Regions from separate parts of the Lysinibacillus sp. FSL P2-0066 genome, predicted to be linked through region 4. Evidence: a T-box and tRNA genes for the amino acid it is inferred to sense, from the RefSeq annotation. Region 4 holds a T-box; the other regions hold tRNA genes.

Region 1 (5,597 bases), 1.9 Mb from region 4:
CGAGACCTACAAGTCGAGCAGGGTCGAAAGACGGGCTTAGTGATCCGGTGGTTCCGCATGGAAGGGCCATCGCTCAACGGATAAAAGCTACCCCGGGGATAACAGGCTTATCTCCCCCAAGAGTCCACATCGACGGGGAGGTTTGGCACCTCGATGTCGGCTCATCGCATCCTGGGGCTGTAGTCGGTCCCAAGGGTTGGGCTGTTCGCCCATTAAAGCGGTACGCGAGCTGGGTTCAGAACGTCGTGAGACAGTTCGGTCCCTATCCGTCGTGGGCGTAGGAAATTTGAGAGGAGCTGTCCTTAGTACGAGAGGACCGGGATGGACACACCGCTGGTGTACCAGTTGTCTTGCCAAAGGCATCGCTGGGTAGCTATGTGTGGACGGGATAAGTGCTGAAAGCATCTAAGCATGAAGCCCCCCTCAAGATGAGATTTCCCATTACGCAAGTAAGTAAGATCCCTCAAAGACGATGAGGTAGATAGGTTCGAGGTGGAAGTGTGGTGACACATGGAGCTGACGAATACTAATCGATCGAGGACTTAACCAATATGTTTGAAGCATTCAATGTATCGTTTATCTAGTTTTGAAAGAATAAGTCTTTCAGCTGAATAAGTGAAGTGATGATGGCAAAGAGGTCACACCCGTTCCCATACCGAACACGGAAGTTAAGCTCTTTAGCGCCGATGGTAGTTGGGGGCTTCCCCCTGTGAGAGTAGGACGTCGCTTCGCTTATTTTTTGTGGAGGATTAGCTCAGCTGGGAGAGCACCTGCCTTACAAGCAGGGGGTCGGCGGTTCGAGCCCGTCATCCTCCACCATTTTGGTCCCGTGGTGTAGCGGTTAACATGCCTGCCTGTCACGCAGGAGATCGCCGGTTCGATCCCGGTCGGGACCGCCATTATTATTGCCGGTGTAGCTCAGTTGGTAGAGCAACTGACTTGTAATCAGTAGGTCGTGGGTTCGACTCCTATCGCCGGCACCATTCCCTTGGAGGGGTAGCGAAGTGGCTAAACGCGGCGGACTGTAAATCCGCTCCTTAGGGTTCGGCGGTTCGAATCCGTCCCCCTCCACCATTTTAGGGGCATAGTTCAACGGTAGAATAGAGGTCTCCAAAACCTTTGGTGTGGGTTCGATTCCTACTGCCCCTGCCAGGTATTGAGGTACTCGTTCATATACAGCTATTATAAATTTATATAGTGGCGATTGTGGCGAAGTGGTTAACGCATCGGATTGTGGTTCCGACATTCGTGGGTTCGATTCCCATCAGTCGCCCCATTTTAACATTGGGGTATAGCCAAGCGGTAAGGCAACGGATTTTGATTCCGTCATGCCTAGGTTCGAATCCTAGTACCCCAGCCATTTTTTCTTTTTTTATGAGCCATTAGCTCAGTTGGTAGAGCATCTGACTTTTAATCAGAGGGTCGAAGGTTCGAGTCCTTCATGGCTCATCATTTTTTAATTAATATGCGCCCGTAGCTCAATTGGATAGAGCGTCTGACTACGGATCAGAAGGTTATGGGTTCGACTCCTGTCGGGCGCGCCAATAAATTCATGTTTACGGAATGTAGCTCAGCTTGGTAGAGCACTTGGTTTGGGACCAAGGGGTCGTAGGTTCGAATCCTGTCATTCCGACCATCTTTCATGATTAATGGGGCCTTAGCTCAGCTGGGAGAGCGCCTGCCTTGCACGCAGGAGGTCAGCGGTTCGATACCGCTAGGCTCCACCATTTTAATATTTTTGGAGGTATACCCAAGTCTGGCTGAAGGGATCGGTCTTGAAAACCGACAGGCGGGTAACACCGCGCGGGGGTTCGAATCCCTCTACCTCCTCCATTTTCGGGTCAGTAGCTCAGTTGGTAGAGCATTAGATTGAAGCTCTAAGTGTCGGCGGTTCGATTCCGTCCTGACCCACCATTATTGCGGGTGTAGTTTAATGGTAAAACCTCAGCCTTCCAAGCTGATGTCGTGAGTTCGATTCTCATCACCCGCTCCAAAATGGGCCTATAGCTCAGCTGGTTAGAGCGCACGCCTGATAAGCGTGAGGTCGATGGTTCGAGTCCATTTAGGCCCATCATTATTCCGAAGTAGCTCAGTTGGTAGTAGCACCTGACTGTTAATCAGGTTGTCGCAGGTTCGAGTCCTGCCTTCGGAGCCACGGCCCGTTGGTCAAGTGGTTAAGACACCGCCCTTTCACGGCGGTAACACGGGTTCGAATCCCGTACGGGTCATCAAGCATGTAGCACAGATGTGTGTTACATGCTTTTTTCTATTCTCCTTTAATTCTATTCTCCTTTTTCATGTTGTTGAAAAAAGATCACTAGCAGAAAAAGACCTTTTAGCAAGGTAGAGGTAGATTTCCGTTCTGCCAGCTTCCTTTCCAGGCGGCGTCCGATGAGCCGCTTCACTCACTTACGTTCGCTCCAGGGTACATCTGTGACGCTAAATCCCCCTCGGCGTGACGCTGGCTCCTCTCCAATCAACCATTCTGCAAAGTGTCTTTCCTTTTTTCAAAGTAGCATAGCGATCAAAAAGCCCATTATCTGTATTCTCAGAGAGGATAAGCCCTTATCTTCAATGTGGAGAAGGGAATGAGTTACAACAGCCATCCATAAGTGAATACCTACAATTTATTTGTGTGGATAAATGAGGAAGACTACTTATTGCCGGGGTTAGTCAGACAGAGACTAGCCCCAGCGCGAAAGTAAAGCGTCAGCAGCATGTAAGTAGCCTAAAATGGAAAGACTTTTATCTTTCACAAAATTCTATTGATTGCTTTGCTGCAACACTATGAAGATTACATGATTAATGTAGTCTTTTTATAATAATTAGGATCTCTCTTACATTCTCTTACGAAAGTGAGTCTATAGAGTAAATTTGAACAAACTATTTCATATATAAAATATGTATGTTTTTTTAATTACTATTTTCATGGTGCTTGTTGTTTTGTTCCTCTAATATGAGGATAAGTGGAGGAATCGATATGAATATACAGGAGATACAGCAGTTTTTAAGTCTATACCAGACAGAACAAAATGAATCAGAACTTTGGTTAAAGAATAGATTACAGGCAGTTAAGGATGCAGGTGAATATCACCCAACAACAGAAGAGTTAGTTTTTGGTGCACGAGTGGCATGGCGTAATAGCAATAAATGTATCGGACGTCTGTTTTGGCAGTCACTCCACGTGGTAGATGCACGCGATGTTTTAGATGAAAAGGCTATTTTCCGAAAATTACTAGAACATATTGATTATGCGACAAATCATGGGAAAATCCGTCCAACAATAACAGTGTTTGCTTCAGATAGAGTACGGATTTGGAATCATCAACTAATTCGCTATGCAGGCTATGAAACAGAGGCAGGCGTTATTGGAGATTCGCAGTCCATTGAGTTTACAAAAGTATGTGAATCTCTAGGGTGGAAAGGCAAAGGAACAGCTTTTGATGTGCTACCACTCGTTATACAGGTAGATAGCCGGGCTCCCCAAGTGTTTGTAATTCCTGAAGAAAATATAGTAGAGGTTCCAATCCGCCATCCAGAGTCAATCGATGTGGAGAAATTAGGAATGAAGTGGTATGCTGTACCCATTATTTCGAGTATGCGTTTTCAAATGGCAGGAATTGACTTTCAAGCAGCCCCATTTAACGGATGGTATATGGGAACAGAAATCGGTGCACGCAATTTAGCAGATCATGAGCGCTATAACATGCTACCTGCTATTGCAGAAATTTTTAATCTAGATACAACTAAACAAGCATCACTTTGGCGTGATCGTGCATTAGTCGAACTTAATATTGCTGTTCTTCATTCATTTAAAGAAGATGGTGTGAGCATTGTTGATCATCATACAGCGGCTCAGCAGTTTAAATTGTTTGAGGAAGCAGAAAAAACAGCAGGAAGAGAAGTTACAGGCAACTGGACATGGTTAATCCCGCCACTTTCGCCTGCAACGACTCATATATTTCATAAACCCTATGTAAATATATATCATACACCAAATTATTTTTATCAAAAACCATGCTATTAGAGTAAAGGAACTGTTTACTTTCAATAGTTAATTATCCATTCGTTATACTTTCGATGAGAGAGGGCTTACTATGTTAGATCAGCAAATTCCCAATATCCCATGGAGACAATTGACAACACCTTATGGTAGAGGTACAGCTATTCCTCAGCTGATTGAACAGGAGCAATACACACAGCTAGCTGATTTAATTGAACATCAAGGTACACTGTGGCAGGTGACACCATGGGTTTTGCTTATTCTTTTAAAAAAGCTTAAAAGTAAAAAAATAGAGGATGTCTCCTTACAAGAATTACAGTTATATTTAGCTGTGGCACATGCTATTACGAAGGATTATCTAGACCCAACCAATACTGTTGAAAATATGCAGGAGCTATTAAAAGTCAACTATTTATGGAGAGAACATGAGGACAATGATGAGCAGGAGTGGGAGGAAGAAACGCCAAAGGGCTATGAGCAGCAAGCTTTTATAGGCTATTACTATTATAGTTATAAGCTCTTACAAGAAGCTGTTCCTATTTTTTCTGCTATAACAGCTCGTAATAATGAAGAATCAGATTACCTTGCTGAATTGCTAACATTACTCCAGCAACTCGACAATTAAGTAATGTGGAAACACTATATAGAAATAGAGCAGATGGAGGAAGTCGATCCACCTGCTTTATTTAATTTTAATGCACATATTCATCCTTAGAGGCTCTCATTGAGCAAAAGAAGAGTAACATTGCCACAACGACAAAGAGCCATCCCGCAATATTCCAGCCACCAAATAAATCATGCAAGAAGCCAAAAAGAATAGGACCGATTGCGGCAAATAAATAACCCAAAGATTGGGCAAAGCCTGATAAATCTGCTGCTTCAAATGCAGTACGAGTGCGGAGAGTGAAGAACATCATTGCTAGAGCGAATGAAGAACCACCTGCTAACCCTAGAAGAACCATCCATAGTACTCCAAGACTTGTCCATTCCATGACAACCCCAACAAAGCCTACTAAATAGAAGGAAGTAAACATCAATACAAGTGGGCGTTGAGAAGTCATTTTGCCTGCAATAATAGGCACTGCCAAGGCCATTGGTACTTGTGAGAATTGCATGATTGAAAACATCCAGCCAGCTTTATCAGGTGCTAAACCTTGAGCAATATAGATTTCAGGTATCCAAGCTGCTGTTGTGTAGAATAATAAAGACTGTAAACCCATTGCCCCTGTGACAGCCCAAGTAACAGGTGATTTCCACAGAGGTGTACTGGTCTTTTTAGATGTAGTAACTGGTTCCGGTTTATTTGACTTTAGTTGAGGTATCCAAATTAAGATTGTAACTAGAACAAGTATGAGTGCAATGGATAGCGCCCCTTGCCAGCCTAACGATGAATTAGCTATAGGATAGCTAATACCAGCACCAAGGCCAGCAGTAAAATTCATGGACATGGTGAAAAAGGCCATCAATAAACCAACATGATATGGAAATTTCAATTTTAATAATCCAGGAATTAATACATTTCCAAAAGAAATGGCTACGCCAATTAACACAGTACCCAATAGAAGTAATTCTGTTGTACCAAGTGAGCGTAGGA
Region 2 (5,597 bases), 380 kb from region 4:
GAATGGTTGGAAATCATTCGTAGAGTGTAAAGGCACAAGGGAGCTTGACTGCGAGACCTACAAGTCGAGCAGGGTCGAAAGACGGGCTTAGTGATCCGGTGGTTCCGCATGGAAGGGCCATCGCTCAACGGATAAAAGCTACCCCGGGGATAACAGGCTTATCTCCCCCAAGAGTCCACATCGACGGGGAGGTTTGGCACCTCGATGTCGGCTCATCGCATCCTGGGGCTGTAGTCGGTCCCAAGGGTTGGGCTGTTCGCCCATTAAAGCGGTACGCGAGCTGGGTTCAGAACGTCGTGAGACAGTTCGGTCCCTATCCGTCGTGGGCGTAGGAAATTTGAGAGGAGCTGTCCTTAGTACGAGAGGACCGGGATGGACACACCGCTGGTGTACCAGTTGTCTTGCCAAAGGCATCGCTGGGTAGCTATGTGTGGACGGGATAAGTGCTGAAAGCATCTAAGCATGAAGCCCCCCTCAAGATGAGATTTCCCATTACGCAAGTAAGTAAGATCCCTCAAAGACGATGAGGTAGATAGGTTCGAGGTGGAAGTGTGGTGACACATGGAGCTGACGAATACTAATCGATCGAGGACTTAACCAATATGTTTGAAGCATTCAATGCACCGTTTATCCAGTTTTGAAAGAATAATTCTTTCAACAAAAAAAGAGAGCTTCAAGACACAAGTAGTACAAGGAAGCAAACGAGTGATTGAAGGAGCGTACTTATGTACGTGACTGATTGAACGAGAGCAGCTGACGCAGTAATACGCCGTGTATTGGAGGTCGAATAAGTCTAGTGATGATGGCAAAGAGGTCACACCCGTTCCCATACCGAACACGGAAGTTAAGCTCTTTAGCGCCGATGGTAGTTGGGGGCTTCCCCCTGTGAGAGTAGGACGTCGCTAGGCATAAAACCCAGGAGGATTAGCTCAGCTGGGAGAGCATCTGCCTTACAAGCAGAGGGTCGGCGGTTCGAGCCCGTCATCCTCCACCATATGCCGGTTTAGCTCAGCAGGTAGAGCAACTGACTTGTAATCAGTAGGTCGTGGGTTCGATTCCTATAGCCGGCACCATTTTTTCGAGCCATTAGCTCAGTTGGTAGAGCATCTGACTTTTAATCAGAGGGTCGAAGGTTCGAGTCCTTCATGGCTCACCATTTAGAAATAATAATAAGCGGGTGTGGCGGAATTGGCAGACGCACTAGACTTAGGATCTAGCGCCGCAAGGCGTGGGGGTTCGACTCCCTTCACCCGCACCATTATTTTCATTGCCAGATAAAAAACTTATGCACATGCGGAAGTAGTTCAGTGGTAGAACACCACCTTGCCAAGGTGGGGGTCGCGAGTTCGAACCTCGTCTTCCGCTCCAAATGTGCCGGGGTGGCGGAACTGGCAGACGCACAGGACTTAAAATCCTGCGGTAGGTGACTACCGTACCGGTTCGATTCCGGTCCTCGGCACCATTTTAAATGCGCCCGTAGCTCAATTGGATAGAGCGTCTGACTACGGATCAGAAGGTTATGGGTTCGACTCCTGTCGGGCGCGCCAAAAGAACAACGGGAAGTAGCTCAGCTTGGTAGAGCACTTGGTTTGGGACCAAGGGGTCGCAGGTTCGAATCCTGTCTTCCCGACCATTTCCAAAAATTATGGGGCCTTAGCTCAGCTGGGAGAGCGCCTGCCTTGCACGCAGGAGGTCAGCGGTTCGATCCCGCTAGGCTCCACCATAAGTAAATTAACCAGTATAAAGATCCTGGCGGCGTAGCTCAGCTGGCTAGAGCGTACGGTTCATACCCGTAAGGTCGGGGGTTCGATCCCCTCTGCCGCCATCTTAAAGGACCTTTAGCTCAGTTGGTTAGAGCAGACGGCTCATAACCGTCCGGTCGCAGGTTCGAGTCCTGCAAGGTCCACCATTTATATATTGTAACGGAGGTATACCCAAGTCTGGCTGAAGGGATCGGTCTTGAAAACCGACAGGCGGGTAACACCGCGCGGGGGTTCGAATCCCTCTACCTCCTCCAGTTTTAAATTTTTATAAATGGTGCTTTAAAAACTCGAAACATATAAAATTATCGCGGGGTGGAGCAGTGGTAGCTCGTCGGGCTCATAACCCGAAGGTCGTTGGTTCAAATCCGGCCCCCGCAACCAAAAGGTCCCGTGGTGTAGCGGTTAACATGCCTGCCTGTCACGCAGGAGATCGCCGGTTCGATCCCGGTCGGGACCGCCATTTTTAAAATCAAAGTCATGAGAAGCAAAAGAGTGAGTAAGCTTAGCATGGACGAAATGGGTCAGTAGCTCAGTTGGTAGAGCATTAGATTGAAGCTCTAAGTGTCGGCGGTTCGATTCCGTCCTGACCCACCATTTATGCGGGTGTAGTTTAATGGTAAAACCTCAGCCTTCCAAGCTGATGTCGTGGGTTCGATTCCCATCACCCGCTCCAAGGGCCTATAGCTCAGCTGGTTAGAGCGCACGCCTGATAAGCGTGAGGTCGATGGTTCGAGTCCATTTAGGCCCACCATTATTCCGAAGTAGCTCAGTTGGTAGTAGCACCTGACTGTTAATCAGGTTGTCGCAGGTTCGAGTCCTGCCTTCGGAGCCATTTTTTATTTTGGGGAAGTACTCAAGAGGCTGAAGAGGCGCCCCTGCTAAGGGTGTAGGTCGGGTAACCGGCGCGAGGGTTCAAATCCCTCCTTCTCCGCCATGGCCCGTTGGTCAAGTGGTTAAGACACCGCCCTTTCACGGCGGTAACACGGGTTCGAATCCCGTACGGGTCATACTAAAAACAGTAGATGCAAATGCATCTACTGTTTTTTTATATTCATAGATACAAAATTTACTCTTGATTCAATGCATTTTCATCCATATAAACTACTTCCCAGATGTGCCCGTCTACATCCTGAAAGCCCCAACCATACATAAATCCATGATCTTGTGGTTCACTATAAGGTTTACCACCAGAGGCAAGTGCCTTATTCACTAATTGATCTACTTGTTCTCGATTTTCGGCAGAAAGACATAAGATTGCTTCTGCAGAAGTAGTAGTATCTGTAATTTCTTTCTTACTAAATCCTTTAAATCGTTCTTCAACCATTATCAAAACAAAGATATTCTCATTAATAATCATTGAGGCTGTTGTTTCATCACTAAATTGTTGATTGAACTCAAAACCCAATTCCTTAAAAAAACGAATGGATTTGTTTAGATCTTTTACTGGTAAATTGATAAAGATATTTTTCGATTGAAAAGCCATTTAGTATCACCTCCAAATTGACAGTATCATGGGGCATAAAGGCTTGTCAATTATAGCAATGCAGACGAAAATGGAAGCCATTAGCACTATTGAAAGCGGGTGTTATATCAACAAAAACAGAAAGGTTATATCTTATAACCTTTCAGACTGTAGACAAACTCAATGAATTTTGAGTTTGCCTACAGTCTTTTTTCTTTTACAATAAAATAAAGTAAAGCCGTTGATTTCCACTACGGGCGGACGTTTTCCGCGGGCGGGGTCGAGCTGCTTCCCTCGCTTCGCTCAGTCCAGGATCTCGACTTTCCCGCTTTTCCAGCAGGAGTCGCCACCCTTCGTTCCAATCAACTTCTACATAAAGAATTCCTTATTCATCTATTGATAAAAAGTACACTTTCGAGGTGATTAACCATGATGACGAAAAATCAAATCAATGAACGTGAACAATTAGAAATGCTAACGATTGATCAATTAGTTCCCCAAGATCATTTAGTACGAAAACTAGAGGCGGCTATTGATTTTTCATTTATCTATCCTTTAGTAGAAAACCTCTACTCTGCTAAAGGACGCCCTAGTATTGATCCTGTTGTTCTCTTTAAAATGACGTTTATTCAGTACGTTTTTGGTATACGGTCCATGCGTCAAACCATCAAAGAAATTGAAACGAATATGGCGTATCGTTGGTTTTTAGGATTTGGCTTCCATACAGAAGTCCCGCATTTCTCTACCTTCGGTAAAAATTATGTCCGTCGCTTTCAAGACACTGATATATTTGAGCAGATATTCTATCGTATATTAAAAGAGATTATGCATCAAGGACTCCTCCATGCAGACCATTTATTTATCGATTCTACGCATGTGAAAGCGAGTGCGAATAAACGAAAGTATGATAAAAAAGTTGTGCGAAAAGAAACACGGGCTTATGAAGAGAAACTTCAATTAGAGTTAAATATGGATCGTGAGGAACACGGAAAAAAGCCCTTTCCCCCGGAGAAGTTTGAAAAGGAAGAATGGAAAGAAATAAAGGAAAGCACGACAGATCCTGAAAGTGGCTATTACGTGAAGGATGAACGTACGAAACAGTTTGCGTATTCTTTTCATGCAGCGACAGATGAAAAGGGCTTTGTCTTGGGTGCCATTGTAACTCCGGGAAATGTGCACGATAGTCATGTATTACAGCCACTTGTGGAAAAAGTCATTGAAAACGTTCAAAAACCATTAGCTGTTGCGGCAGATGCAGCCTATAAAACACCCGCAATTACAAACTTTTTATTAGAGAATCAAATGTTGCCTGTTCTTCCTTATACACGTCCTAAAACGAAAGATGGATTCTTCCGAAAACATGAGTATATATATGATGAGCACTATAATTGTTATCTTTGCCCACAAGGGCAGATATTGAAGTATGCGACAACGACTAAAGAAGGGTATCGTCAATATAAATCGAATCCTTTGATTTGTGCGAAGTGTCCGAGCCTATCCCAATGTACAGAAAGTAAGCAACATCAAAAACTCATTCAACGTCATATTTGGGAATCGTATGTAGAGGAAGCAGAACATTTACGCCATTCCAATGACATCAAACAAATCTATGCAAAGCGCAAAGAAACGATTGAGCGTATCTTTGCAGATGCAAAAGAAAAGCATGGTATGCGATGGACAACCTTAAGAGGTCTAAAAAAATTGTCCATGCAGGCGATGCTTACTTTTGCTGCCATGAATTTAAAGAAACTGGCTACTTGGACGTGGCAAGTAGCTTAAGAGAGCAACTATGCTCTAAGAGTATGCTAGATTTGGTTGTATAGGACCAAATCTAAAAAAGAAATAGGAAGAAAAATGACAAAAGCCATCGAGAGTGAACCTCTCGATGGCTTTTGTCTACAGTCTGAAAGGTTATATCTTATAACCTTTCTGTTTAAAAAGTTTAACTATTTATCCTCTGGCTAGCATTCTTTCAAGTGAGCTAAGAGCTTCAGTAGTAGTATGTTCATCTACTTGTATACGGTTATGAGGTTGCCCTTGCTCGATACTTTCTAAGCTCCATAACAAATGCGGAAGGTCGATGCGATTCATTGTTAAACAAGGACAAAAGTTTTCATTTAAGGAGACAATATGTTTATCAGGATGCTGCTTAATAATGCGATTGACAAGGTTCATTTCTGTTCCAATTGCCCATGCAGATCCGCTTGGAGCTCGATTGATTGTATCAATAATGTATTTTGTGGAGCCTGCATCATCAGCTGCTGCTACCACTTCACGGCTGCATTCAGGGTGAACGATAATGCTCATAGTTGGGTGTTTTTTACGAATAACCTCTGTATGTTGAACGGTAAAACCTTCGTGCACAGAGCAGT
Region 3 (5,597 bases), 380 kb from region 4:
ACGCCTTTATTTAATTCTATTATGTTCCAGTCTTGTAGCGAGTGCTATAGCATTTGCTGGCGCCATTGGGTTTGTAGGATTAATGGCTCCTCATATTGCACGACGCATCGTTGGTTCATCATTCGGGGTACTTATTCCAGCATCCGCAGCAATTGGTGCATTACTTGTAATGGTTGCAGATATTATAGGTCGCACAGCATTTAGCCCATTAGAAGTACCCGCAGGCGTCTTTACTGCTGCCATCGGTGCACCTTATTTTATCTATTTATTATTTAGAAACCCAAATAAATAAAGGAGTCTATACTACATGACTGAATCTTTATTAACCAAATCCCTAACATTAAGTTATGGTGATTTCAATATTATCGAAGATCTCAATTTATCTATTCCTTTGAATGAAATTACTGTATTAATTGGAGCGAATGGCTGTGGTAAATCCACACTCTTGCGCTCCATTGCTCGATTATTAAAACCTAAAAAAGGCTCCGTTTTATTAAATGGTGAGGATATTTTTAAATTATCAACTAAGCAAGTGGCTAAAAACCTCTCTATTCTTCCCCAATCTCCTGTTGCACCAGAAGGCTTAACTGTCTTACAACTTGTAAAACAAGGCCGCTATCCTTACCAAAATTGGCGTCAACAATGGACTGAAAAGGATGAAGAAATCGTTTTAAACGCTTTAAAAGCTACAGGTACCGAGCATTTACAAGATAGACCAGTGGATGAGCTATCAGGAGGACAACGTCAACGTGCTTGGATTGCTATGACACTTGCTCAAGATACAGATATCATTCTTTTAGACGAGCCTACGACATACTTAGATTTAACCCATCAAATAGACGTATTAGATTTACTATATGACTTAAACCAACAGCAAAAGCGAACAATTATTATGGTATTGCATGATATTAATCTTGCATGTCGCTATGCCGATCATATTATTACAGTGCGTGACCGCGGTGTCTATCGTCAAGGGAAACCAGAAGAAATTATGACAACTGATTTAGTTAGTCATGTGTTTGACCTTGATTGCCAAATGAAGGCAGATCCCATATTTGGTACACCTCTTTGCATTCCATATGGAAAAGGACGAAAAATTTAATCGCTAATTTGAAAAACAACAAGCCTACACAGAATGATTAATCTGTGTAGGCTTTCATTTAATAGAGGTATGTTATTAATCTAAGTATCCAGTAAATTAAAAAGTGCAGTAGATGTAAATTCATCTACTGCACTTAGTATGACCCGTACGGGATTCGAACCCGTGTTACCGCCGTGAAAGGGCGGTGTCTTAACCACTTGACCAACGGGCCATGGCGGAGAAGGAGGGATTTGAACCCTCGCGCCGGTTACCCGACCTACACCCTTAGCAGGGGCGCCTCTTCAGCCTCTTGAGTACTTCCCCAAAATAAAAAATGGCTCCGAAGGCAGGACTCGAACCTGCGACAACCTGATTAACAGTCAGGTGCTACTACCAACTGAGCTACTTCGGAATAATGGTGGGCCTAAATGGACTCGAACCATCGACCTCACGCTTATCAGGCGTGCGCTCTAACCAGCTGAGCTATAGGCCCTTGGAGCGGGTGATGGGAATCGAACCCACGACATCAGCTTGGAAGGCTGAGGTTTTACCATTAAACTACACCCGCATAAATGGTGGGTCAGGACGGAATCGAACCGCCGACACTTAGAGCTTCAATCTAATGCTCTACCAACTGAGCTACTGACCCATTTCGTCCATGCTAAGCTTACTCACTCTTTTGCTTCTCATGACTTTGATTTTAAAAATGGCGGTCCCGACCGGGATCGAACCGGCGATCTCCTGCGTGACAGGCAGGCATGTTAACCGCTACACCACGGGACCTTTTGGTTGCGGGGGCCGGATTTGAACCAACGACCTTCGGGTTATGAGCCCGACGAGCTACCACTGCTCCACCCCGCGATAATTTTATATGTTTCGAGTTTTTAAAGCACCATTTATAAAAATTTAAAACTGGAGGAGGTAGAGGGATTCGAACCCCCGCGCGGTGTTACCCGCCTGTCGGTTTTCAAGACCGATCCCTTCAGCCAGACTTGGGTATACCTCCGTTACAATATATAAATGGTGGACCTTGCAGGACTCGAACCTGCGACCGGACGGTTATGAGCCGTCTGCTCTAACCAACTGAGCTAAAGGTCCTTTAAGATGGCGGCAGAGGGGATCGAACCCCCGACCTTACGGGTATGAACCGTACGCTCTAGCCAGCTGAGCTACGCCGCCAGGATCTTTATACTGGTTAATTTACTTATGGTGGAGCCTAGCGGGATCGAACCGCTGACCTCCTGCGTGCAAGGCAGGCGCTCTCCCAGCTGAGCTAAGGCCCCATAATTTTTGGAAATGGTCGGGAAGACAGGATTCGAACCTGCGACCCCTTGGTCCCAAACCAAGTGCTCTACCAAGCTGAGCTACTTCCCGTTGTTCTTTTGGCGCGCCCGACAGGAGTCGAACCCATAACCTTCTGATCCGTAGTCAGACGCTCTATCCAATTGAGCTACGGGCGCATTTAAAATGGTGCCGAGGACCGGAATCGAACCGGTACGGTAGTCACCTACCGCAGGATTTTAAGTCCTGTGCGTCTGCCAGTTCCGCCACCCCGGCACATTTGGAGCGGAAGACGAGGTTCGAACTCGCGACCCCCACCTTGGCAAGGTGGTGTTCTACCACTGAACTACTTCCGCATGTGCATAAGTTTTTTATCTGGCAATGAAAATAATGGTGCGGGTGAAGGGAGTCGAACCCCCACGCCTTGCGGCGCTAGATCCTAAGTCTAGTGCGTCTGCCAATTCCGCCACACCCGCTTATTATTATTTCTAAATGGTGAGCCATGAAGGACTCGAACCTTCGACCCTCTGATTAAAAGTCAGATGCTCTACCAACTGAGCTAATGGCTCGAAAAAATGGTGCCGGCTATAGGAATCGAACCCACGACCTACTGATTACAAGTCAGTTGCTCTACCTGCTGAGCTAAACCGGCATATGGTGGAGGATGACGGGCTCGAACCGCCGACCCTCTGCTTGTAAGGCAGATGCTCTCCCAGCTGAGCTAATCCTCCTGGGTTTTATGCCTAGCGACGTCCTACTCTCACAGGGGGAAGCCCCCAACTACCATCGGCGCTAAAGAGCTTAACTTCCGTGTTCGGTATGGGAACGGGTGTGACCTCTTTGCCATCATCACTAGACTTTGTTATGTATCTTGTTTTGAAGTTGTTTACCTGTCCTTCAAGACAAGAATTATTGTATAACGTTTTCTAACATTGTGCAATACTTTTTTATAAAAAAAAGAAATTATTACTTTTAAAAGATATTTTTGTTAAGTAAGAGAAAATATTGCCCTGCAAAATATTATAGCAATTGTTGATTCAAAAGAAAACATTTATTTTATTTCACCTATATTCTTAGCTTATAATCTATTTCAAAACAAGTGAAGAATATAGATAATCCTTCACTCGTCCTCTCATTAAATATTTGCAAGCTCTCTTTTTAATTTTGCAATATCATCAAGTGTAGTAGAAGGACCAAAAGATATTCTAAAAAATTGGCGTGCCGCTTCAAAAGAAAAACCCATTGATAGAATGGCCTTTGTTCCAGATTCACTATGAATATCACATGCACTACCTGTAGAGATACAGATTCCCGCCTCATTTAACTTTAAAAGAACATATTGCCCCTCTACTTTCTCCATCATTACCCCACAAATATTAGGTAGTTGCTGTTTACACTCAACGATCTGACATGTTTCAGGTAAATTATTTTCGAAATAATTTCTTAAAGTTTCATAATGTTGCAATTCATATTGATAGTTTTCAATTGCCGCCGCAAAGGCCACGATTGCAGGAGTATCTAATGTCCCTCCTCTGAGCCCCCTCTCATGTGTCACACCTGGTGTTAATGCAGGTACTCGGATTGCGGGGTTAATATATATGGCCCCACATCCCTTTGGCCCACCTATTTTATGAGCCGAGATGGTAATTGCATCTGCTCCTTTTGGTATAGCTAGTTTGCCAAATGATTGTACACAATCAACATGACAGAAAATATTTGATTTTCTTGCTATCTCTACGATTTTCTCCACGGGCAGGATAGAACCAATTTCAGAATTGACATGTTGAATGGTAATTAAAGCAGTATCTTCACGGATTGCTTGTTGCAATTGCCTCAGATCAACGCAGCCATCCCTCTGCAAAGGTAATTTTGTTACAGTAAAGCCCTTTTTCTCAAGTGTATTCAAAGCTGCGTGCACTGAGGTATGCTCAGCTTGGGATGAAATAATGTGTTTTCCTTTTTTTGAGGCTAGCGCTAACGACAAGATGGCTATTAGATTTCCTTCTGTGCCACTACCCGTAAAAATTACGCCATCACTACGTACACCGAGGGCATGGGCTACAACCTCTCTTGAATGCTGGACAAAATAAAGGGCTTGTCCCCCTAGATCATGCAAGCTTGCACTATTTCCATAATAACGTTGTGCTACCTCTACATATGCCTCAAGAGATTCTCTCATCATAGGTGACGTTGCAGCATAATCCATATAAATCATCATCTTCTTCCTCTCTTGTTCATCGGGTCTTGTTTTCTTTTTTATTTTATGTAAAGATAGGTGTCAAGACAACTGTAAAGAAGGTATAACTATGGATGTAAAGACAGACGTCCTTATAATTGGTAGTGGCATTGCTGCACTTCAAGCTGCTTTACTGCTTGAAGAACATTTTCAAATACAAATTGTTACAAAATCATCTATATATATGAGTAGTTCTTATCGTGCACAAGGTGGTATTGCTGCTGTTATAAGTGAGGAGGATCATATTCAACACCATATGGCTGATACATTAAAAGCTGGAGAGTATCACCATGAGAAAAGGCATGTTAAAACACTTATTAAAGATGGCACGGAGATTATGCAAAACTATCTAAAGAATGGCCTCCCTGTTGATCGGCAGGTCGATGGAAAACCTGCTCTAGGACTTGAAGGAGCACATAGTCATCATCGTATTCTACATGCAGGTGGTGATCGTACTGGTCAGATTTTCATAGATTACTTGCTTCATAAACTCTCACCCAAAACAAAGATCAATTGCTATGAAATGGCTTATGAGCTTTTACAGAATACAGATGGTGACTGTGTAGGAGTACTAACTAAAGGAGAAAAAGGTACAAAACGTTACTTGGCTCATCATGTTATTTTAGCGACAGGTGGTGCAGGTGCCCTTTATTCAAGCACATCTAATTTTCCAACCAATACAGGCGATGGGATCGCATTAGCATTTCGAGCAGGCGCTGCCATTAGTGATATGGAATTTATGCAATTTCACCCGAGTCTTCTGTGGTGTAAAAATGAAGCAAAGGGATTAGTTTCTGAAGCTGTCAGAGGGGCTGGGGGTATTTTTGTGAACGCTCAGCATCAGCCCATTATGACAGGTTTACATGCTCAACTTGACCTAGCACCAAGACATATTACGGCACTTGCCCTATTTACAAAACGTGCAGCTGGTGAAGAAACGTTTATTGATATCACTAACATTCAAGACTTTGAAGCAAAATTTCCAACAATTACTCAGCT
Region 4 (5,597 bases):
CAATATGATGGATTTCCAACTTCCTATTCATAACGGAGACTTATTATGGGTAGATTTATATGCGTATAGTTATAATGAATTGAATAATATAGCAGATGTATTTGGCTTTCATCCACTAGCTGTGGAGGATTGCTTACATGAGGGCTCACGTCCGAAAATGGATAGTTATGGTGATTATAAATTTTTTGTGCTTCATGCACCAATCTATAATGAAAAAAGTAACAATGAAATTACAACCGTTGAATTAAATATTTTTATGGGTCCAAACTATATTGTGACTGTGCATAAACAAAAGTTGCAATGGCTAGGCAACATGGAGAATGTTTGTATCAATAGTCCAAAATATTTGGAAAAGGGTACTGATTTTTTATTGCATACCATTATTGATGGAATTACAGACGAATACTTCCCCGTATTAGAACGAATTCGAGCACGTATAGATGAACTGGAAGAAGAGATTTATGATTATCAACCGAAAGTGGTGACTGAGGAATTTCTTGCACTGAAGCGGACAATTATTTTAATTCGTCAGGCCATAATGCCACAAAGAAGAATTTTTTCAACAACCAATGGCCAGTGGAAATTTGATATTCAAGAAGAAAATATTCCATTCTATAAAGATTTGAATGACCATCTAGAACGGATTGTCGACTCTACAGAGACTTACCGCGATTTAGTTAACAGCACGCTTGATACGTATTTTTCAATAATCAGTGGTAAATCTATTGAAAAGCTGAATTTATTAACGGTCATTTCGACAATTATGTTGCCGCTATCTGTAATTACTAGCTTTTTTGGTATGAATGTACCTTTACCTTATCAGGATTCACCTTATACAACTATTGCTATCAGCGCCTTTTTAGTCATTTTCACGTGGGGTATGTGGGCATATTTCAAAAAAATGATTGCTTAGTTTGTGTTAGTCATACTAGTACTAATTGACAGCGCAATAGATTTTTTTTATAATTTTCGATAGAAAAAGTAAAAACGATGATGGAAAAAGTACGTATTTGTGTGTGGACAAGAAAGGGATTTCTAGGCTGAAAAAATCCTCACAGCAGCAAATGCCGAAAGCTACTCCAGAGTGCAGCTAATCCCTGCCGTTCACTGACGTTACAAGTGCTAAAGAGGTAAGTAAAAATTTTTACTTACAACTAGGGTGGTACCGCGAGACTAATGACAAGTCCTCGTCCCTTTTTTGGGGATGAGGGCTTTTTTTATTTTCTTCGGTAAATCGCAGGATTCGTATCGTGATTTTACAATATTAAATAGGAGGAATTTATCCAATGAAAGCAGTAGATATTCGCCGTATGTATTTGGAATTTTTTAAAGAAAAGGGGCATCATCATGAGCCATCAGCACCACTTGTGCCGATAAATGACCCATCACTCCTTTGGATCAACTCAGGTGTTGCAACATTGAAACCATATTTCGATGGACGTATTATTCCTGATAATCCACGTATTACAAATGCACAAAAATCGATTCGTACCAACGATATTGAAAACGTTGGGAAAACAGCTCGTCACCATACATTCTTTGAAATGTTAGGAAATTTCTCTATTGGTGACTACTTTAAAAAAGAAGCAATTCATTACGCTTGGGAATTTTTGACAGATAAAAAATGGATGGGCTTTGATCCAGCGTTATTATCCATTACGATTCACCCAGAAGATCAGGAAGCATATGATGTTTGGCATCAGGAGATTGGTATTCCAGAAGAACGTTTAATTCGTTTAGAAGGAAACTTCTGGGATATCGGAGAAGGTCCATCTGGTCCAAACTCTGAGATTTTTTATGATCGCGGTGTAGAATACGGCTCAGATGAGAATGATCCTGAAATGTATCCAGGTGGGGAAAATGAGCGTTATCTTGAAATTTGGAATCTTGTGTTCTCTCAATTTAACCATAATCCTGACGGTACTTACACGCCACTACCAAAGCAAAATATTGATACAGGTATGGGCTTAGAGCGTATTGTATCAGTCGTTCAAAATGTACCAACGAACTTTGATACAGATTTATTCATGCCAATCATTGAAAAAATCGAGGAATTTGCCAACCGTAAATATAAGCGTCCTGGTGAAGTAGATTTAAATGAAATCTTTGGCTCAGAAGAAGATATTAATACACCATTTAAAGTGATTGCAGATCATATCCGTACAGTAGCATTTGCAATAGGCGATGGTGCCCTGCCATCAAACGAAGGACGTGGCTATGTATTACGTCGCTTACTACGACGCGCTGTTCGTTATGCTAAACAAATTGGTATTGAAAAACCATTTATGTTTGAACTTGTACCAACTGTGGGTAAAATTATGGAAGACTTCTATCCAGAAGTTACGGAGAAATGCGAATTTATTCAACGTGTCATTAAAAATGAAGAAATTCGTTTCCATGAAACATTAGATGGTGGTTTGACTATCTTTAATGAAGTAGTGGAATCTCAAAAAGCTGCCGGTCATGATTACATTCCAGGAGCAGATGCTTTCCGTTTATATGATACTTACGGATTCCCAATCGAGTTAACGGAAGAATATGCAGAAGAAGTAGGCATGAAAGTAGATCATGAAGGTTTTGAGGCAGCAATGGAAGAACAACGTGAACGTGCGCGTGCTGCTCGTCAAGATGTTGACTCTATGCAAGTACAGAATGAAGTATTAGCAAACTTAACGGTGGAAAGTGAATTTGTTGGCTATGATACGTTAACAGCTAGTACTGAAATCGCTGCAATGATCGTCAATGGTCAAGTAGCAAAAGTCGCTTCAGAAGGTCAAGAAGCATTGGTTATTTTAGCGAAGACACCATTCTACGCTGAAATGGGTGGCCAAATTGCCGATAGTGGGACAATTTCAAATGATAGCTTTACGGCTATTGTAAAAGATGTTCAAAAAGCACCGAATGGTCAACCGCTTCATACGGTAGTAGTTGAATCTGGTGAAATGCATGTGGAAGATGCAGTGCAAGCAGTGGTCAATCGTGATGATCGTAATTTAATCATTAAAAACCATACAGCGACACATATTATGCAACGTGCATTAAAAGATGTGCTAGGCGATCATGTGAACCAAGCTGGATCATATGTAGGCCCTGATCGTTTACGCTTTGACTTCTCTCACTTTGGTCAAGTTACAAAAGAAGAATTACAACAAATTGAACGTATTGTAAATGAAAAAGTGTGGGATGATATAGAGGTCGTTATTGAAGAAAAAGGCATTGATGAAGCAAAAGCAATGGGTGCCATGGCCTTGTTCGGTGAAAAATATGGAGATGTTGTACGTGTAGTATCAATTGGAGATTATTCAATTGAGCTATGTGGTGGTATCCATGTTAAACGCTCTTCTGAAATTGGCTTCTTCAAAATTGTTTCAGAAGGTGGTATCGGTGCAGGTACTCGTCGTATTGAAGCTGTTACAGGAAAAGTGGCTTATGAAGCAGTAAAAGAAGAAGAAGCATTATTAAATGATGCAGCAGCATTACTAAAAGCAAATGCGAAAGATATTGTCACAAAAGTACAGGCATTACAAGCCGACTACAAAGAATTACAACGTGAAAACGAAGCATTATCTCAAAAAATTGCCAATGCACAGGCAGGGGCAGTTGTGGATGCCGCTCAAACAATTGGAGATGTAACAGTGCTATCTACAAAAGTGGAAGCGAAGGATAACAATCAACTTCGTCAAATGATGGATGACCTGAAAGCGAAGATGCCAAAAGCAGTCATTGTTCTTGGAGCAGTTGATGGTGAAAAAGTTATGTTATGTGCTGGCGTTTCAAAAGAATTAGTTGGTGGCAATTACCATGCGGGGAATATTGTGAAAATGGTTGCAGAAGCATGTGGTGGTAAAGGTGGCGGTCGTCCAGATATGGCGATGGCAGGTGCAAAAGATGCATCAAAACTTGATGAAGCACTACTTTCTGTGTATGATTATGTTAAATCCATTTAATTAATTCACCAAAACATGTTATAATAAAGAGAAATTGGAGATGAGCTTGTTTGCACATCTCCTTATTTCTGAAAGCGAGGTGCTGGTCATGAGTTCATTTGATCAAACGATGAAATTTAATTTTCCAGAAGAATCAATGGAACAGGAAGTCAAGCAGGTAATGTTGAAAGTTCATTCTTCATTAGAGGAAAAGGGATATAACCCTATCAATCAGATTGTTGGTTACTTACTTTCTGGTGATCCGGCGTATATTCCTCGCCATCAGGATGCTCGTAATTTAATTCGCAAGCTTGAGCGTGACGAAATTCTAGAGGAGCTTGTTAAATTTTATATTAAAAAGAATAACGAGGACTAGAAATGAGAATTATGGGATTAGACGTTGGGTCAAAAACTGTGGGTGTTGCTGTAAGTGATGCACTTGGTTGGACCGCCCAAGGTATTGAAACCGTAAAAATTGATGAGGCTAATGGTGAGTTCGGTATTGACCGTATCGCCGAGCTAGTAAAGGAATATACTATAACAGAATTTGTTGTAGGATACCCAAAAAACATGAATAATACGGTAGGACCGCGTGGTGAAGCATCCGAGAACTATAAAAAGTTGTTGGAAGAAACATTTTCACTACCCGTCAAGTTATGGGATGAACGTTTAACGACGATGGCTGCAGAACGTATGCTGATCGAAGCGGACGTGAGTCGCAAAAAGCGCAAGCAGGTCATTGATAAAATGGCAGCTGTGATGATTTTACAAGGCTACTTAGATAGCAAAAATTAATTGATGAGGTGACAATGCATGGCACACGAGCATAACCATGAAGAAGAACTACATGTTCAACACATTACAGTGATTGACGAGAACGGAAACGAGCAGCTTTGTGAAGTGATTCACGTTCATGAATCTCCAGAGTTTGGCAAATCATATGTATTTTACTCAATGGTAGGAGCAGAGGAAGACGAAGATGGCTCCGTTGAAATTTTCGTATCTTCATTTGTACCATCTGAAAATGGTGAAGATGGTGAATTAACACCAATCGAAACTGAAGCAGAGTGGGATATGGTAGAGGACGTTTTAAACGCTTTAGAGGATGAATACGAAGACTAAACTTCTAACTCAAAGCTTGGAACAAGGATCGCAGCTTGCAGTCCTTGTTCCTTTTTTATTGACACTCTTCTTTGTACAAGGATTGTTAAATTAAGGAGTGAATGCTCGATAAATGTGTGAATTTTGATCCACAAATGATGAGGATTGCTCTTAAAATGAGGGGATTTGCTCAGAAGTAGAGAAGAAGTGCTCCTAAGGAGGGTGGACCCGCTCAAAAGTAGGTAAGAAGCGCTCCTAAGGTGGGGCGACCCGCTCAGAAGTAGGGAAGAAGTGTTCCTAAGATGGGAGGACCCGCTTAGAAGTAAAGAAGAAGCGCTCCTAAGATGGGGCGACCCGCTCAAAAGTAGGTGAGAAGCGCTCCTAAGGTGGGGCGACCCGCTCAAAAATAGAGAAAAAGCGCTCCTAAAATGTGAGAACCCGCTCAGAAGTAGAGAAGAAGCGCTCTTAAGGAGGGTGGACCCGCTCAAAAGAAGAGAAGAAGCGCTCCTAAGATGGGGCGACCCGCTCAAAAGTAAGTAAGAAGCGCTCCTAAGGTGGGGCGACCCGCTC

The links. The T-box of region 4 lies ahead of alaS (alanine--tRNA ligase). A T-box ahead of a tRNA ligase gene usually reads a tRNA of that ligase, here a tRNA-Ala.
Region 1: it has a tRNA-Ala gene. The T-box ahead of alaS (alanine--tRNA ligase) is inferred to sense a tRNA for this amino acid. The anticodon was not compared.
Region 2: it has a tRNA-Ala gene. The T-box ahead of alaS (alanine--tRNA ligase) is inferred to sense a tRNA for this amino acid. The anticodon was not compared.
Region 3: it has a tRNA-Ala gene. The T-box ahead of alaS (alanine--tRNA ligase) is inferred to sense a tRNA for this amino acid. The anticodon was not compared.

The regions. Positions count from the first base shown of each region.
Region 1 is NZ_CP150202.1:250,288-255,884, forward strand. It holds rRNA gene MKZ14_RS01195 (23S ribosomal RNA) at 1-550, shown strand, start outside; rRNA gene rrf (5S ribosomal RNA) at 617-732, shown strand; tRNA gene MKZ14_RS01205 (tRNA-Val) at 744-819, shown strand; tRNA gene MKZ14_RS01210 (tRNA-Asp) at 824-899, shown strand; tRNA gene MKZ14_RS01215 (tRNA-Thr) at 908-983, shown strand; tRNA gene MKZ14_RS01220 (tRNA-Tyr) at 991-1,074, shown strand; tRNA gene MKZ14_RS01225 (tRNA-Trp) at 1,079-1,152, shown strand; tRNA gene MKZ14_RS01230 (tRNA-His) at 1,201-1,276, shown strand; tRNA gene MKZ14_RS01235 (tRNA-Gln) at 1,286-1,360, shown strand; tRNA gene MKZ14_RS01240 (tRNA-Lys) at 1,377-1,449, shown strand; tRNA gene MKZ14_RS01245 (tRNA-Arg) at 1,468-1,544, shown strand; tRNA gene MKZ14_RS01250 (tRNA-Pro) at 1,560-1,636, shown strand; tRNA gene MKZ14_RS01255 (tRNA-Ala) at 1,652-1,727, shown strand; tRNA gene MKZ14_RS01260 (tRNA-Ser) at 1,741-1,833, shown strand; tRNA gene MKZ14_RS01265 (tRNA-Phe) at 1,839-1,914, shown strand; tRNA gene MKZ14_RS01270 (tRNA-Gly) at 1,920-1,993, shown strand; tRNA gene MKZ14_RS01275 (tRNA-Ile) at 1,998-2,071, shown strand; tRNA gene MKZ14_RS01280 (tRNA-Asn) at 2,079-2,155, shown strand; tRNA gene MKZ14_RS01285 (tRNA-Glu) at 2,157-2,228, shown strand; gene MKZ14_RS01290 (nitric oxide synthase oxygenase) at 2,981-4,027, shown strand; gene MKZ14_RS01295 (hypothetical protein) at 4,098-4,628, shown strand; gene MKZ14_RS01300 (MFS transporter) at 4,696-5,597, opposite strand, start outside.
Region 2 is NZ_CP150202.1:3,385,645-3,391,241, reverse strand. It holds rRNA gene MKZ14_RS17025 (23S ribosomal RNA) at 1-601, shown strand, start outside; rRNA gene rrf (5S ribosomal RNA) at 793-908, shown strand; tRNA gene MKZ14_RS17015 (tRNA-Val) at 919-994, shown strand; tRNA gene MKZ14_RS17010 (tRNA-Thr) at 998-1,073, shown strand; tRNA gene MKZ14_RS17005 (tRNA-Lys) at 1,081-1,156, shown strand; tRNA gene MKZ14_RS17000 (tRNA-Leu) at 1,174-1,258, shown strand; tRNA gene MKZ14_RS16995 (tRNA-Gly) at 1,294-1,368, shown strand; tRNA gene MKZ14_RS16990 (tRNA-Leu) at 1,374-1,462, shown strand; tRNA gene MKZ14_RS16985 (tRNA-Arg) at 1,471-1,547, shown strand; tRNA gene MKZ14_RS16980 (tRNA-Pro) at 1,557-1,633, shown strand; tRNA gene MKZ14_RS16975 (tRNA-Ala) at 1,648-1,723, shown strand; tRNA gene MKZ14_RS16970 (tRNA-Met) at 1,752-1,825, shown strand; tRNA gene MKZ14_RS16965 (tRNA-Ile) at 1,833-1,909, shown strand; tRNA gene MKZ14_RS16960 (tRNA-Ser) at 1,925-2,017, shown strand; tRNA gene MKZ14_RS16955 (tRNA-Met) at 2,070-2,144, shown strand; tRNA gene MKZ14_RS16950 (tRNA-Asp) at 2,148-2,223, shown strand; tRNA gene MKZ14_RS16945 (tRNA-Phe) at 2,282-2,357, shown strand; tRNA gene MKZ14_RS16940 (tRNA-Gly) at 2,363-2,436, shown strand; tRNA gene MKZ14_RS16935 (tRNA-Ile) at 2,438-2,514, shown strand; tRNA gene MKZ14_RS16930 (tRNA-Asn) at 2,519-2,595, shown strand; tRNA gene MKZ14_RS16925 (tRNA-Ser) at 2,607-2,697, shown strand; tRNA gene MKZ14_RS16920 (tRNA-Glu) at 2,699-2,770, shown strand; gene MKZ14_RS16915 (VOC family protein) at 2,830-3,246, opposite strand; gene MKZ14_RS16910 (IS1182 family transposase) at 3,655-5,004, shown strand; gene nadA (quinolinate synthase NadA) at 5,176-5,597, opposite strand, start outside.
Region 3 is NZ_CP150202.1:3,377,905-3,383,501, forward strand. It holds gene MKZ14_RS16775 (iron ABC transporter permease) at 1-292, shown strand, start outside; gene MKZ14_RS16780 (ABC transporter ATP-binding protein) at 308-1,102, shown strand; tRNA gene MKZ14_RS16785 (tRNA-Glu) at 1,242-1,313, opposite strand; tRNA gene MKZ14_RS16790 (tRNA-Ser) at 1,315-1,405, opposite strand; tRNA gene MKZ14_RS16795 (tRNA-Asn) at 1,417-1,493, opposite strand; tRNA gene MKZ14_RS16800 (tRNA-Ile) at 1,498-1,574, opposite strand; tRNA gene MKZ14_RS16805 (tRNA-Gly) at 1,576-1,649, opposite strand; tRNA gene MKZ14_RS16810 (tRNA-Phe) at 1,655-1,730, opposite strand; tRNA gene MKZ14_RS16815 (tRNA-Asp) at 1,789-1,864, opposite strand; tRNA gene MKZ14_RS16820 (tRNA-Met) at 1,868-1,942, opposite strand; tRNA gene MKZ14_RS16825 (tRNA-Ser) at 1,995-2,087, opposite strand; tRNA gene MKZ14_RS16830 (tRNA-Ile) at 2,103-2,179, opposite strand; tRNA gene MKZ14_RS16835 (tRNA-Met) at 2,187-2,260, opposite strand; tRNA gene MKZ14_RS16840 (tRNA-Ala) at 2,289-2,364, opposite strand; tRNA gene MKZ14_RS16845 (tRNA-Pro) at 2,379-2,455, opposite strand; tRNA gene MKZ14_RS16850 (tRNA-Arg) at 2,465-2,541, opposite strand; tRNA gene MKZ14_RS16855 (tRNA-Leu) at 2,550-2,638, opposite strand; tRNA gene MKZ14_RS16860 (tRNA-Gly) at 2,644-2,718, opposite strand; tRNA gene MKZ14_RS16865 (tRNA-Leu) at 2,754-2,838, opposite strand; tRNA gene MKZ14_RS16870 (tRNA-Lys) at 2,856-2,931, opposite strand; tRNA gene MKZ14_RS16875 (tRNA-Thr) at 2,939-3,014, opposite strand; tRNA gene MKZ14_RS16880 (tRNA-Val) at 3,018-3,093, opposite strand; rRNA gene rrf (5S ribosomal RNA) at 3,104-3,219, opposite strand; gene MKZ14_RS16890 (cysteine desulfurase family protein) at 3,498-4,580, opposite strand; gene nadB (L-aspartate oxidase) at 4,669-5,597, shown strand, end outside.
Region 4 is NZ_CP150202.1:3,001,431-3,007,027, reverse strand. It holds gene MKZ14_RS15055 (magnesium transporter CorA family protein) at 1-913, shown strand, start outside; T-box leader at 982-1,198, shown strand; gene alaS (alanine--tRNA ligase) at 1,287-3,947, shown strand; gene MKZ14_RS15045 (IreB family regulatory phosphoprotein) at 4,036-4,302, shown strand; gene ruvX (Holliday junction resolvase RuvX) at 4,305-4,721, shown strand; gene MKZ14_RS15035 (DUF1292 domain-containing protein) at 4,740-5,048, shown strand.